Regions from separate parts of the Streptomyces sp. NPDC047108 genome, predicted to be linked through region 2. Evidence: riboswitches for the same ligand, from Rfam matches in the RefSeq annotation. Region 2 holds a riboswitch; each other region holds the start of a gene.
The links. Region 2 has a riboswitch for cobalamin ahead of ABZ822_RS24355 (CbtB-domain containing protein). Riboswitches for the same ligand answer to the same signal wherever they lie in the genome.
Positions count from the first base shown of each region.

Region 1 (3,502 bases), on a different contig from region 2:
ATCTCCTGACCTGGCTCGCAGGACTCCCGTCCAGCTCCTCGCACGCCCTCTTCGGCGGCCTGATCGGCGCGACCGTGGCCTCGGTCGGCTTCGGCGCCGTCCACGCCGACGAGGTCGTCATGAAGGTCCTCATCCCGGCGGTCGCCGCACCGATCGTCGCCGGTCTGGCCACGCTGCTGGCCACCCGCCTCACCTACCGCGCGGCCCGCAAGGCCGACCCGAAGGCCACCGCCAAGGGCTACCGCGCCGGCCAGATCGCCTCGGCCGCGCTCGTCTCCCTGGCCCACGGCACGAACGACGCGCAGAAGACCATGGGTGTGATGACCCTGGCGCTGATCACCGGCGGCGCGCTCGCGCCGGACGCCGACCCGCCGATGTGGGTCATCGTCTCCGCCGGTCTCGCCATCGCGCTCGGCACGTACCTGGGCGGCTGGCGGATCATCCGCACCATGGGCAAGGGCCTGACCGACATCCAGCCGCCGCAGGGCTTCGCCGCCCAGACCGGCGCCGCGGTCACCATCCTGTCCTCCTCGCACCTCGGCTTCGCCCTCTCCACCACCCAGGTCTGCTCCGGTGCGGTCATGGGCTCGGGGCTCGGCCGCAAGGGCGGCGTGGTGCGCTGGTCCACGGCCGGCCGGATGTTCGTCGCCTGGGGGCTGACGCTTCCGGCCGCGGGCCTGGTCGGCGCGGCGGCGGCACTGCTCGCCGAGCAGGGGACCGCGGGGGTCGCCGCCGTGGCCGTCCTGGCGCTCCTCGCCTGCGGCGCGATCTGGGTCGCCTCCCGGCGCCGCCCGGTCGACCACACCAACGTCAACGACGCCGAGATCCCGGAGGAGCCGGTCGGGGTCATCACCGCCGCCATCCGGTCCGTCACCCCGCCGCCGCTGGGCGGTTCGGGATCGGGCACGGGCTCCGCGGAGCAGCCGGAGACGTCCGGGACGGACGAGGCCGCCAAGGTCGGCGAGCCCCGCTCGTCCAGCGGCTCCAAGGTCTCGGTCTGAGCGCCGGCCCGGTCCGGCACGCGACTCGACAGCGTTAAGAAGGAAGCATCCGCATGGACATCGACTGGGCAGCACTCGGCCAGGTCTTCGGCGTCAGCCTGGTGGTCACCGTCGGCATCGTGGGCGTGTTCACGCTCGGCATCGTCGGCAGTTCCCGGAAGGCGGAGACGCAGCCGGACGGCACGGTCGCGGCCACCGCCGCTCCGAGCGTCCCGGCCCGTATCGGCGCGTACGTCTGCTACGGGCTGTGCGCGGCGGCCGTCGCCTACGGCCTGTATCTGATCGTCGCCTGACGACCCGTTTGCCGTACGGGCGGCGGCACACCGGTCACCTCCGCGGTCCGGGAACGGCACAGCCGTTCCCGGACCGCGCTGCTGTGGGCCTCATCTCGCAGGTCACAGCTCAGTTGACGGCTGTTCGCGGACCGTGGTGGACTGCCCGAGCCAAACGGCGGCAGGAGAGGAAGCCGGTGCGAATCCGGCGCGGTCCCGCCACTGTCACCGGGGAGCGCTCCCCCACCCCAGAAGTCACGGCCCGCAGCGGCGGGTTGGAAGGCCGGGGGTCGCGCCGATCCGGAAGCCAGGAGACTCTCACCGCCGGTCACGTCGAGCCAGGGCGCGGACCCTGAGTGAGGACATGTCGCATGCCCGGCCGCCGTCGTACGCCCAGAGTTCCCGTGCCGTGTCACCGCCGCGCCCGTTCCCTTCGAGGCGTGACGGCGTCCTGATCCGATGCGTGCCGAACACGCCTCCTTCGTGTACGGCGCCGCACTGGGCTTCGCCGCGGACCTGGTCGTCGGCGACCCCCGGCGCGCCCATCCCGTGGCCGTCTTCGGGCGGGCCGCTGCCGCCGCCGAGCGCCGCCTGTGGCGCGACCACCGCGGCCACGGCGCCCTGTACGCGGTGGTGTGCGCGGGCGGAGCCGCGGCGGTCGCGGCCGGGCTGTCCCGTACCGTGCGCCGCTCCCCCGCCGCGGCAGTCGCCCTGACCGCCGCCGCGACCTGGTCCGTGCTGGGTGGCACGTCGCTCCGCCGCGAGGCGCGGGCCGTTGGCAACGCCCTGGCGGCCGGGGACCTGGAGGTGGCCCGGGAGCGTCTGCCGCATCTGTGCGGCCGCGACCCGCAGGCCCTGGACGGACAGCAGATGGCGCGGGCCGTCGTGGAGTCGGTCGCCGAGAACACCTCGGACGCGGTCGTGGGCGCCCTGGTGTGGGGCGCCGCGGCGGGCGTGCCTGGTCTCGTGGGCTTCCGCGCGGTCAACACCCTTGATGCGATGGTCGGTCACAGGTCGCCCCGCCATGTCCGGTTCGGATGGGCGGCGGCCCGTCTGGACGACGTGGTGGGCTTCCCCGGCTCGCGGCTCACCGCGGCGCTCGCGGTCCTGGCGGGCCCGGACCCGCGCGGCGCCCGGCGTGTGCTGCGCCGGGACGCCCGGAGCCACCCGAGCCCCAACGCGGGCCCGGTGGAGGCGGCGTTCGCGGGGGCCCTGGGCGTACGGCTGGGCGGAACGCTGGCGTACGGCGGGCGCGTGGAGCACCGGCCGGTGCTCGGCGAGGGCAACCGCCCCGTGAAGGTGGCGGACATCGAGCGGGCCGTACGGCTCTCCCGGCGCGTGAACGTCCTCGCGCTCGTGGCGTGCGCGGGCGCGCGCCTGGTGTGGGGGGCGCTGTGCGCACGGGACGACAGGCCGGGGCGTGCCGCGGGTGCGGCCCGTACGGCGTCCTCGGCGTCCCGTCGCGGCCGTCGGACGGGCACTGGGCTGCGGGGCGTACGGCTCCGGGGGAACAGCGGGAAGGGATCGGCATGACGCGCGCACGGGGCGGGGGCCTGCTGGTCGCCGGGACCACGTCGGACGCGGGCAAGAGCGTCGTCACGGCGGGCATCTGCCGGTGGCTGGCGCGCAAGGGCGTGGCCGTCGCGCCCTTCAAGGCGCAGAACATGTCGCTGAACTCGTTCGTGACGCGGCAGGGTGCGGAGATCGGGCGGGCCCAGGCGATGCAGGCCGCCGCCGCCCGCGTCGAACCGACGGCGCTCATGAACCCCGTCCTGCTCAAGCCCGGCAGCGACCGCAGCAGCCAAGTCGTACTGCTGGGAAAGCCGGTGGGCGAGATGAGCGCCAGCCGCTACCACGGCGGCCGCCAGGAGGAGCTGCTCGGAACGGTCGTGGCGTGCCTGGAGGAGCTGCGGGGCTCCTACGACGCGGTGATCTGCGAGGGGGCCGGGAGCCCCGCCGAGATCAATCTGCGCCGCACCGACATCGTCAACATGGGCCTGGCGCGAGCGGCTCGCCTTCCGGTGGTCGTGGTCGGGGACATCGACCGGGGCGGGGTCTTCGCCTCGTTCTTCGGGACGACCGCGCTGCTCGCACGCGAGGACCAACGCCTCGTCGCCGGCTATCTGGTCAACAAGTTCCGCGGCGACGTGAGCCTGCTCGAACCCGGCCTGGACATGCTGTACGACCTGACCGGGCGGCCCAGCCTCGGGGTCCTGCCGTACGCGCACG
Region 1 is NZ_JBEYUP010000006.1:54,065-57,566, forward strand. Features, by position in the region: gene ABZ822_RS14970 (inorganic phosphate transporter) at 1-1,001, shown strand, start outside; gene ABZ822_RS14975 (hypothetical protein) at 1,055-1,294, shown strand; cobalamin riboswitch at 1,460-1,591, shown strand; gene ABZ822_RS14980 (cobalamin biosynthesis protein) at 1,733-2,806, shown strand; gene ABZ822_RS14985 (cobyric acid synthase) at 2,803-3,502, shown strand, end outside.
Region 1: another riboswitch for cobalamin. It lies ahead of ABZ822_RS14980 (cobalamin biosynthesis protein); the one in region 2 lies ahead of ABZ822_RS24355 (CbtB-domain containing protein).

Region 2 (3,502 bases):
CGCTGTCCGTACGAGCCGTTCCGTACGCGTCCTTCCCTCCGTACGGCTCAGCTCGCCGCCGACGCGGCCGACTGCTGCTGCGCCGAACCGTCCGCGGCCCCGCTCTCCTGGCTCTCCGGGCTCTCGGCGCGCACCGTGCGCGGCAGCAGGACCCGCTCGGCCAAGTACCCGAAGAGCAGGCCGAATCCGGCCCACAGCAGCGCCTGGATGGCGAAGGCCGCCATCCGGAACTCCCACAGCACGGTGGCCGGGAAGTCGGCCGGCGTCTCGTCGACCACCGGCAGGAAGACCATCGCGAGGGCGACCGTCCCCACGAAGGCCGCCGATGCGGTGATCGAGGAGTTCCAGTTGCCGAGGCGCGGAGCGAGCCTGCGTCCCAGGATGATCGCACCGATGGCGAGCAGCACGGTGAGCGCGATCATGAGGAAGAACAGCGCCGTGCGCTGGTCGAGCGTCTCCGCGTCGGTCGAGGCGGGCGGATTCGCCGGGTACTTCAGGAACGGCACCAGACAGGTGGTGACGAAGGCGCCTCCGGCGACGAGCGCCGCCGTGGCCCGCGGCCCGAAGCGCCCGATGCGCCCCAGGGCGAAACAGAACGCCAGCGCCGCGATGCCGCCGACGGCGATACCGAAGACCAGGGTTCCGGTGGCCAGGCCCGCGGTCGACTGGACGGTACGGCTGACCAGTTCGACGCCGCCGTGCTCGTGGGAGTGGGACTCCTCGTAGGCGATGGCGGCGTCGACCGAGGGTTCACCGAGGAGATAGGCGAGCGCGAAGGCCGGAATTCCGGCGATGACGCCCGCGAGCATGCCGCGCACCAACAGGGTGCGGATGGTGACCGAGTTCATGTGTGCGCTTCCCCACTCAGTGGCAGGGGAAGCCGAGAAGGTGCCGGCCGTCGTGCACCCACTCGTGGACGCCCTCCCCGGAGAACACCGCGAAGACACCCTGCTCGGCGCCGACGAAGTACAGCAGGACGAGCATGAGGACGCCGACGAACGCGGCCCAGGGCAGGATCGCCCGGACCGGCAGCGGCGCTACGGCAGGCGGTTGAACAGGGGTGGGGGCAACGGCGGACTGGGCCATGGCGAGACCTCCTCGGGAACACGCGTCCCGTCATCGTGTGGAGCACGCGACGACGGAGCGTGGGTCTGACTCACCGGCGGCGACCCCTCGGGGAGTTGCTGCCGCTCGGCACACAGTGGCGCGACCGTGCCGGATTTTCACCGGACTTCCGTACGCACCGTCGTCCTTTCGGACCAGACGGTACAGCCACCTGTTCCGCCGGCCAATACCGGCCATGGGCCAACGGTCCCCGGCCGGCGCGCGGAACGGGCGGGACGATCACCGAGCCGTACGGGTGTGACGATCACCGGGCGGACCGCGCGGGACGGCCAACGGCCCGCCCCCGTACGCCGACCGCCGACCGTCAGGCCGGTACGCGGGCGGCTGCTGCCCCTCCGCGTCACGCCGGGCGGTCCCGGGCCGCCGCCCGCTGCCCTTCCGCGGACCGTGACGTACGGCACGGCCGTTCACTACCATCACGGCGCACCGCCCCGGAGGCCCGCGTCACCTCGGACGCGTCACCGCGCGGCGGAACCCCCGGCGAAAGGACCCTCCCATCACCCTCCGGATGACCCTGATCTCCCCCGCGAGCAGCGACGCTCTCGGCGACGCGCGGTTCGACGACGGCAGCCCGCTCGACGACCGCGGGGTCGCGGCGGCGCGCGCCGCCGCGGCATCCCTTCCCGCGCGCCAATGGCGCCAGTTCTGTGCGCCGTCCCCCCGCTGCCGGCAGACCGCCGACGCCCTCGGGCTGAGGGCGGACGTGGAACCCGCCTTGCGCGACTGCGACATGGGTGCCTGGCGGGGCCGCACCCTCCATGATGTCGGCCGGCACGATCACCACGCGTTCAGCGCCTGGCACCAGGACCCGGCCCACGTGCCGCCGGGTGGCGAGTCGAGGCTGGACTTCGGCGAGCGCATCGCCGCATGGCTCGACCGGACGCTCGCGCTCGCGCAGTCCGCCCGGATCGAGGGGGACGAGGTGGCGCGGCGTGGTGGCCGGATGGTCGTCGTGGCCGAGCCCGGCGTGATCCGGATGGCGGTGCTGCACGCGCTGTCCGCACCACCGGAGGCGTTCTGGCGCATCGATGTGCCGCCGCTGTCCGCGACACATCTCGTCGGGCGCGGGCCACGGTGGAACCTCCGCAGCGGCCCCCTCGATCCGTAGTCCGCGGCTCCGGAATCCCGCTCCTTCCACGGCAACTCCGTTCCGCGACGACCCGGTCACACCTGGTGACAGCATCGTGCGGCCACGGCGGACGTGTGCCACCGTGAGATGGTCGAAGACCGCCGGTCGGCACGCCCGACGACGGCCACGTTCTCGAGCCCGAGGAGCGAGTCATGGCCGGTCAAGGAACTGACGCGCGCAAGGGCCGTTCGGGCTCGGGGTACACCCCGCTGCGCCCGGCCCCCTCCGTGCGCTCCTCCTACCCGGCGCGGTCCGAGCGGAAGCCGGGGCCCGCGCCGACGCCGCAGGAGCGCGCCGCCCGCGGAAAGGCGGCACGCACGGGCGCACCCCGCAGTGCGCACGGCGAGTTCGAGCCCTCGCAGGGCCGGCCGGACCCTCTGGAGATCATCGAGAGCCAGTCGGCCACGCGGGTCTCCGATCTGGTGCCGATCCGCTACGGGCGGATGCTGGAGTCGCCGTTCCGCTTCTACCGCGGGGCCGCGGCGATCATGGCGGCCGATCTGGCCACGACCCCGCGGAGCGGCCTGACGGCCCAGCTCTGCGGGGACGCGCACATGCTGAACTTCCGCCTCCTCGCCTCGCCCGAGCGGCACTTGATGTTCGACATCAACGACTTCGACGAGACCCTGCCCGGCCCGTGGGAGTGGGACGTCAAACGGCTGGCCACGAGCCTGGTCATCGCGGGCCGGGAGAACGGCTTCTCCGACGCCGAACGGGCGGGTGTCGTCCTGACCGCCGCCCGCCGGTACCGCGAGCAGATGCGCCTCTACGCCGGTATGCGCAACCTCGACGTCTGGTACGCGCGCCTCGACATGGACGAGATCCAGGCGGTCGTGGCCGAGCAGCTCGACAAGGTCCACCGCAAGCGCCTGTCCCGCGCCCTGGACAAAGCGCGCTCCCACGACACCCTGCAGGCGTTCGGCAAGCTGACCGAGGAGATCGACGGCGAACGCCGGATCGCCCCCGACCCGCCGCTGATCGTGCCGCTCGGCGATCTCCTCCCCGAGGTGCAGCGCCACCATCTCGAGGACGCGATCCGCGAGCTGATCGAGCGCTACAGCCACAGCCTCCGCGCCGATCACCGGCATCTGCTGGAGCAGTACCGGTTCGCTGACGTGGCCCGCAAGGTCGTCGGCGTCGGCAGCGTCGGCACCCGCTGCTGGATCGTGCTGCTGGTCGGCAGGGACGACGAGGACCCGCTGCTGCTGCAGGCCAAGGAGGCGGACACCTCCGTCCTCGCCCCGTACG
Region 2 is NZ_JBEYUP010000014.1:144,989-148,490, forward strand. Features, by position in the region: gene ABZ822_RS24350 (CbtA family protein) at 48-848, opposite strand; gene ABZ822_RS24355 (CbtB-domain containing protein) at 865-1,086, opposite strand; adenosylcobalamin (AdoCbl) riboswitch at 1,136-1,250, opposite strand; gene ABZ822_RS24360 (histidine phosphatase family protein) at 1,634-2,233, shown strand; gene ABZ822_RS24365 (DUF2252 domain-containing protein) at 2,407-3,502, shown strand, end outside.

Region 3 (3,502 bases), on a different contig from region 2:
GACGGTGGATCCCGGTCTGCGGCGGCTGCTGGACAGCTGGGCACACACCCCGGCCTTAGTGCTCGACCCCGCCCTGGAGATCCTGACGGCCAACGACCTGGCCACCGCGCTGTTCTCGCGGTTCCGGCGCGCGGACAACCTCGCCCGCATGACGTTCCTCGACCCGGAGGCGCGTGCCTTCTACCCGCGGTGGGACGAGGTGGCGCGCGCGACGGTGGCGGCGCTCCGCGAGTCGACCGGACTCCATCCGGACCACCGGCGCCTGAAGGACCTGGTGGAACAACTCACCGGCGAGAGCGAGGAGTTCGCCGAACTCTGGCGCTCCCACACCGTCCAGGGGAAGTCGCGGGGCGGCAAGGAGTTCCACCACCCCGACGTGGGCCGTCTGTCGCTGGCCTTCCAGTCCTTCGACGTGCGGGGCGCGCCGGGGCGGCAGCTCGTGGTCTATCACGCGGAACCGGGGAGCAGCAGCGCCGAACGGCTCGCCCTGCTGGGCACCCTCGGGGCGACGTGGAGGCAGGGGCGGATCGCGCTGGAGGACCGCTAGATGTACTGATCACGAGCGTCACCGACCGGTACGGATGCCGTACGCGGGACGTGGCACTTCGTACGCGGGCCGTGAACCGGTGCGGGTGCGGGTGCGGGTGCGGGTGCAGCGTGGTGCGGGTGCGGGTGCGGGTGCGGGTGCGGGTGCGGGTGCGGGTGCAGCGTGGTGCGGGTGCGGGTGCGGGTGCGGGTGCGGCGTGGTGCGGGTGCGGCGTGGTGCGGCTCACCGCGCACGGGGTTTCGCCCGCCGGGTGCGGGAAACGCGCAGGTGATGACCATGCAACATCCCGCCGAGCGGTCCCGGGACGGCCGGGGCCGGTTCGAGCGACTGGCCGGGGCGGCGTCCCACCTGACCGCCTCACCCCTGTTCTACGCGTTCTGCCTCGCCCTGGTGGCGCTGTTCATCGCCGTCCATGCCGCCGGCGCCTCGATCGCCACGCAGATCCTGGTCGGGGACATCATGACCGCCGTCACCCTCCTCCTGCTGGCCCTGCTCAAGAACTCCGAACTGCGTGCGGAGCGTGCGGTCCAGCGCAAGCTCGACAGCATCGCCGCCGCGCTCCTTGAGCAGCGCGACGGTACGTCCCACAAGGCGCATGACGACCTCGAGCGGGTCATCCGCATCGAGGAGGAACTCTGAGGCGTACGCTCCCGCCCGCGTGCCACCCGACCTCTCCTCCCGCGGCACCTTCGGCCCGCGCGACCTGACGCGGCGTCCCGCGGCGCTGTGGCCTCTGCGATGATGACCGGCGAAAAGGGCGACGGCGGACGAGGAAGCCGGTGCGAATCCGGCGCGGTCCCGCCACTGTGATCGGCGAGCGGACCCCGAACAGGCCACGACCCGCGTGCGGGTGGGAAGGCCGGGGCGAGCGACGACCCGAGAGCCAGGAGACTCACGCGGTCGCCTCCTCGAAGGAGCTGGGGCGGATCTCCCCAGGAGGAGGTCGGGCCGGGATGCCCATGGAGTCATCGCAGGTCGCGGAGCGGTCGGACGGCGTGGAACGGATGTGGTTCGCCGCGTCGTCGTCGTTCGCGGAGTCGTCGCCCGCCGAACCGTCGCCCGCCGAATCGTCGCCTGGCGCGGAACTCCCGCCGCTCGTACGGCCGTCGGTCACCCCGGCGTCACCGCCGGTCGAGGCCGCCGTGTCCGTCGAAGCGACGGTACCGACCGCCCCGGCGCCGTGCCGGATCGTGGTCTGCCGCGACTGCTGCTGCGGCACCCCCAAGGTCTCCGGGGTCGACCACGCGGAGCAGACGGCCCGCCTCGCCGAGGCCGCGCCCGTACGGGTCTCCGCATGCCTGGACGTCTGCGAGCGGGCCAACGTCGTCGTCGTGCAGCCATCGGCCGCCGCCCGCGCCACCGGTGCCCGGCCCGTCTGGCTCGGCCTGGTCAACGACCCGGCCGCGACCGAGGACATCGTCACCTGGGTCCGGGCCGGAGGCCCCGGTGTCGCGGCACAGCCCGACATCCTGGAGCTGTACACCTTCCCGCCGCCGCGCCGGGCCCCGGCCGCACCCCCGAGCCGCACTCCGGGCGTTCCGCCCGCCGACGTGCCGTGACGTCCTCCGCGGGGGGCGGGCGCACGCGGTTCCCCTGACAGCCCCGCCCGGGGTCACCGTCGGCGCTTCCGTTCGCGCCTCCGTTTCCCGCTTCGGCTCGGGGTCGCCGAGGCGACCGCCGTGGCCTCGGTCCGTGCCGCCGCCCGCATCTGAAGGGCCGTCACCGTTCCGGCGGCCGAGCACGCGAGCCCCGGCCAGGGTCAGGGCGATGATCGGGGCGTACGCGGCGAGCGGGTCACCGGGCGAGGTCGTGCGGAAGAACGGCAGTCCGCTCAGCACCAGCAGATGGTGGCGGCGGAGCCCGGTACGCAACCCCCGGTTCCGCAACTGCTGGACGGCACAGGGCAGTTCGGCGGGACGCAGCGACCAGTCGGGACGCAGCGACCACCAGAACCGGAACAGGTCGGCCCCCTGGGGGCGATCGCCGCGCCCATGAACGTGAAACGGCCCGGCGGTGCCGTGAAGGCGAGCCGCACACCCGCCGGGCAGGCCATCGCCCCGCCGCCGAACATCAGGACACGGAGCGGGCCTTGAGCGATCGAGCCCGGTGGCAGCCACACCATGAGCGCTTGCTGCCGGGCGCTCCGGCACACGGCCCCGGACCGGGTGGCACCCGCGTCAGAGCGCGCTCAGGTCTCCTCGTCCGCTTCCGCCTCCGCGCGCAGGGCAGCAGCCGCGGTCCGGGCGAGACGGTCGAGGTATGTGCGCGGCAACGGCGTACGGACCACCGCCAGCCGCCAGTAGAGCGGGCCGATGACCACGTCCAGGGCGAGCCGGGTGTCGGTGTCCTCCGGCAGTTCGCCGCGCGCGACTGCCTGGCCGACGATCGCCGCACCGATGGTCTCCTGCGCCTTGCTGAGGGCGGACTGGAGCGTCTCGCCGATCTCGGGGTTGCGCGCGGCCTCGGCCAGCAGGTCGGGAACGATCTGCGAGGCCAGCGGGTGGCGCAGGGCCTGCGCCGTCGAGGCGAGCAGGGCGCGGAGATCCCCGCGGAGGCTGCCGGTGTCGGGGGCGGGGGTGTCGTGGATCGCGACGGCGGACACCACCTCGATCACCATCTGCAGCTTGGACGGCCAGCGGCGGTAGACGGCGGTCTTGCCCACCCCGGCCCGCCGCGCGACGGCCTCGATGGACATGCGTCCGTAACCGGTGGTGGCGAGTTCCTGGAACACGGCGGCCCGGATCGCCGCGGTGACGTCCTCCTGCAGTACGGCCGCTCCGGCGGGGGCACGGCGAGGGGTCTGCTTCTCCGCTGGTGGCATGCGCTCACCCTACCGGGGCCGGGACGGAACGGTTGCGTTGCGTCGTCAATCTGCTCTAGCGTGACCGTGACGACGAAACGGTTGCGTTCTGACGTACGGGGAGGCGTGTGCCGGTGGAACCGCGACCACCCCAG
Region 3 is NZ_JBEYUP010000012.1:178,029-181,530, forward strand. Features, by position in the region: gene ABZ822_RS22975 (helix-turn-helix transcriptional regulator) at 1-547, shown strand, start outside; gene ABZ822_RS22980 (hypothetical protein) at 824-1,186, shown strand; cobalamin riboswitch at 1,315-1,441, shown strand; gene ABZ822_RS22985 ((2Fe-2S) ferredoxin domain-containing protein) at 1,690-2,106, shown strand; gene ABZ822_RS22990 (TetR/AcrR family transcriptional regulator) at 2,736-3,368, opposite strand.
Region 3: another riboswitch for cobalamin. It lies ahead of ABZ822_RS22985 ((2Fe-2S) ferredoxin domain-containing protein); the one in region 2 lies ahead of ABZ822_RS24355 (CbtB-domain containing protein).

Region 4 (3,502 bases), on a different contig from region 2:
GCGCGTACCCGAACGCGCCGTACCCGTCGGCACCGCGACCCGCCCCCAGCACGGCGCGGTGCACCGGTGACCGGCGGTCGACCCCGGCGACCAGTGGAACCAGTTCTAGTTATAGTGGCCCCGCACGTGCGGGCCGCGCCGTGCGGTGCGAGAGGGGACTTGATGGCGCAGGCGACTCCCGGAGTCACGGATCACGGCGGCGGCGTCCGGAGCATCGCCGTTCCCATTCCGGACAACCCCCTGGGCCACACCCTCGTCCACCTCCTCGACACCGACCGCGGCCCCGTCCTCATCGACACCGGCTGGGACGACCCCGACTCCTGGGACACACTCGTCGCCGGTCTGGCCGCGTGCGGTACGGCGGTCGAGGAGCTGCACGGCGTCCTCGTCACGCACCACCACCCCGACCACCACGGCCTGTCCGGAAAGGTGCGCGAGGCGTCCGGCGCATGGATCGCCATGCACGCGGCGGACATCGAGGTCGTCGAGCGCACCCGCGCCGCCGAACCCGCCACCTGGCTCGACTACATGACCTCCCGCCTGGCCGCCGCCGGCGCCCCGGACGAGCATCTGGCGCCGCTGCGCAAGGCGCGCGCGTCAGGGAAGGGACGGTCGCTGCCGAGCAACCGGGCCGCCCTGCCCGACCGGGACATCACCCCGGGCGAGCTGCTCGACCTGCCGGGCCGCCGGCTGCGCGCCATCTGGACCCCCGGGCACACCCCGGGACATGTGTGCCTGCACCTGGAGGAGGCCCATCCGGCGGCGGACCGGGCCGGCAACGGCCGTCTGTTCTCCGGCGATCACCTGCTGCCCGGGATCACCCCGCACATCGGCCTCTACGAGGATCCGGACGACGACTCCGGCACCAGCCCGCTCCCCGTCGCCGACCGGGGCGACCCCCTGGGCGACTACCTCGACTCCCTGGAGCGCATCGGCCGCCTCGCCCCGGCCGAGGTGCTGCCCGCCCACCAGCACGCGTTCACCGACGCGCCGTCCCGCGTACGGGAGTTGCTGGCGCATCACGAGAGCCGGCTGACGGACCTCCGCGCCCTGCTCACCGAACGCGCTCTCACCCTCTGGGAGATCACCGAGCGGATGGAGTGGAACCGCCCCTGGGAGCAGATCCCCTTCGCCTCCCGCAACATCGCCGTCTCCGAGGCGGCGGCCCATCTGCGCCGCCTGGTGAAGCAGGGCCGCGCGGAGCCCGTGACCGGCACCGACCCGGTGACCTACCGGGCGGTGTGACGCGAGGGTGGCGCGGGGCGAGCCCGCGTATCCGCTGCCCGGGCGGCGTACGAGCGTTACGTACGGATACGCCCGACACAGCGGAGACGACCCCTATGACGGATACCGGACGAACCGTCCGCGGACCTCGGACGACCGCTCACCGACCCCTTGCGGGCGGCCGGTAGAGTGTGCCCGTCGATATCGCATCCCACGGGGGAAAGCCGGTGCAAATCCGGCACTGACCCGCAACCGTGAGCCGCCTGCGAGGGCGGCGAGTCGGAACGCCCTGCCGGATGTGAACGGCTCACGTCACCGTACGTGCCGCGTCCACGGCCACGGCCGGTGACCGGCACTGTCGAGGAATACGGAGCCGGAGCCCGGTGCCCCGCCGCGTGCGAGATCCCGCACGCCCCGCGGTGCGCAGCGGATCCGCTGCCCGCACCCGCCCACCGAAAGGCACCGCCCGTGAAGATACGCCGCAGCACTGCTGCCCGGCCGTCGAGAGCCCTCCGCAGCACCGCCCGCCGGGGCGTCACCGGAGCCGCTCACCGCGGCGTCGCCGTCCTGGCCGCCTCCGTCGTGCTCGGTCTGGCCGCGGCGCCGGCCGCGTTCGCCGACGACCCGTCGGCGAAGCCCTCACCGAAGGCGAAGCTGCCGGCCGGACTGTACGGCGGCGAGGACCCGCAGTACGACGGTGTGTGGCGGCAGTCCGTCGCCCTGCTCGCACAGGACACGGCCGGGGTCACCCCGGCGCGGAAGGCCGTCGGCTGGCTGGCCGGACAGCAGTGCGCCTCGGGTGGCTTCGCCCCGTACCGGGCGGACGCGGACAGCACGTGCGACGTGAAGACGCCCGTCGACAGCAACGCCACCGCCGTCGCCGTCCAGGCCCTGGCGGCGGTCGGCGGCCACAGCACCGAGGTCGGCAAGGCCGTGGAGTGGCTGAAGTCGAAGCAGAACGAGGACGGCGGCTGGGGCTACGCCCCCGGCGGCCCGAGCGACGCCAACTCCACCTCCGTCGTCATCGGCGCGCTCGCCGCCGCGGGCGAGAAGCCGGAGGGCGTGAAGTCCCCGCGGGGCAAGTCGGCGTACGACGCGCTGATGGCGTTCCAGCTCGGCTGCGACACCAAGGGCGCGGAGAGCGGGGCGTTCGCCTACCAGCCGGACAAGCAGGGCAGGCTGGCCGCCAACGCCGACGCCTCGGCCGCCGCCGCGCTGGCCGGTCTCGGCAAGGGCCTGGCTCTTGAACCGCTCGGCAAGGACGACAACGAGGACGTCACCGCGCTGGACTGCGCCGAGACGGACTCCAAGGACGCGCGGGAGCCGGACGAGGCGGCGGGTGGCGCGGCCGCGTACCTGGCCGCCGCGCTGAAGAAGGACGGCCACCTCTCCGCGCTCGCCCCCGGCGCCGACAAGCCCGCGCCCGACTACGCCAACACGGCCGACGCCGTCATCGCGCTGGCCGCCGGCGGTCACCGGGACGCGGCCGGGGTGCCGCTGCGGTGGCTGGAGAAGAACTCGGCGGCCTGGGCCAAGGGCAACCCCGCGGCCCTGGGCACGCTCGTCCTCGCCGCGCACGCGGCGGGCGCCGACCCGCGCGACTTCGGCGGCAAGGATCTCGTCCAGCAGCTGAACGCGACCGGGCCGAAGCCGGAGGGCACCCAGCCCGCGAAGGGCGCGTCCGGCGAGCGGGCGAGCGAGTCCGACGAGGGCGGCTTCAACGTCTTCTGGATCATCGGCGTCGGCCTGGTGGCGGGCGTCGGCATCGGCTTCCTCCTCAGCAACCGCAAGAAGACATGACCGGGACGACCAGGGACCCGGCAGGCACGCCGCGCGCCGCACGGCGCGCGGCGGCCCGCTTCACGACGGTGGCGACCGCCGCCGTGGTGGCCCTCGCCTCGACGGCCCTCCTCGTGTTCGGGTCCGGGACCGCGTACGCCGGGAGCGGCTACCGCTACTGGTCGTTCTGGGAGCGCGACGGCGCCCGGTGGACGTACGCCACCCAGGGCCCCGCCACGCTGCGGCCGGAGGACGGTGACGTGCTGGGCTTCCGCTTCTCCGTGAGCGAGAACTCCGCGGACGGCGCGAAGCCGCGCGGCCGGGCCGAGTTCGGGGCGATCTGCTCGGACACCCCCGCCGAGTCCGGTACGAAGCGGGTGGCGCTGCTCATCGACTTCGGCACGGACGGGGACGCGCCCGGCGGCGAGACCCCTCCTGCGGGCCGTACGGAGTGCGCGCGCGTCCCCGAGGACGCCTCGTCCGCGGAGGCGCTCGCCGC
Region 4 is NZ_JBEYUP010000003.1:694,584-698,085, reverse strand. Features, by position in the region: gene ABZ822_RS11240 (MBL fold metallo-hydrolase) at 163-1,245, shown strand; cobalamin riboswitch at 1,390-1,536, shown strand; gene ABZ822_RS11235 (prenyltransferase/squalene oxidase repeat-containing protein) at 1,792-3,024, shown strand; gene ABZ822_RS11230 (SCO2322 family protein) at 3,021-3,502, shown strand, end outside.
Region 4: another riboswitch for cobalamin. It lies ahead of ABZ822_RS11235 (prenyltransferase/squalene oxidase repeat-containing protein); the one in region 2 lies ahead of ABZ822_RS24355 (CbtB-domain containing protein).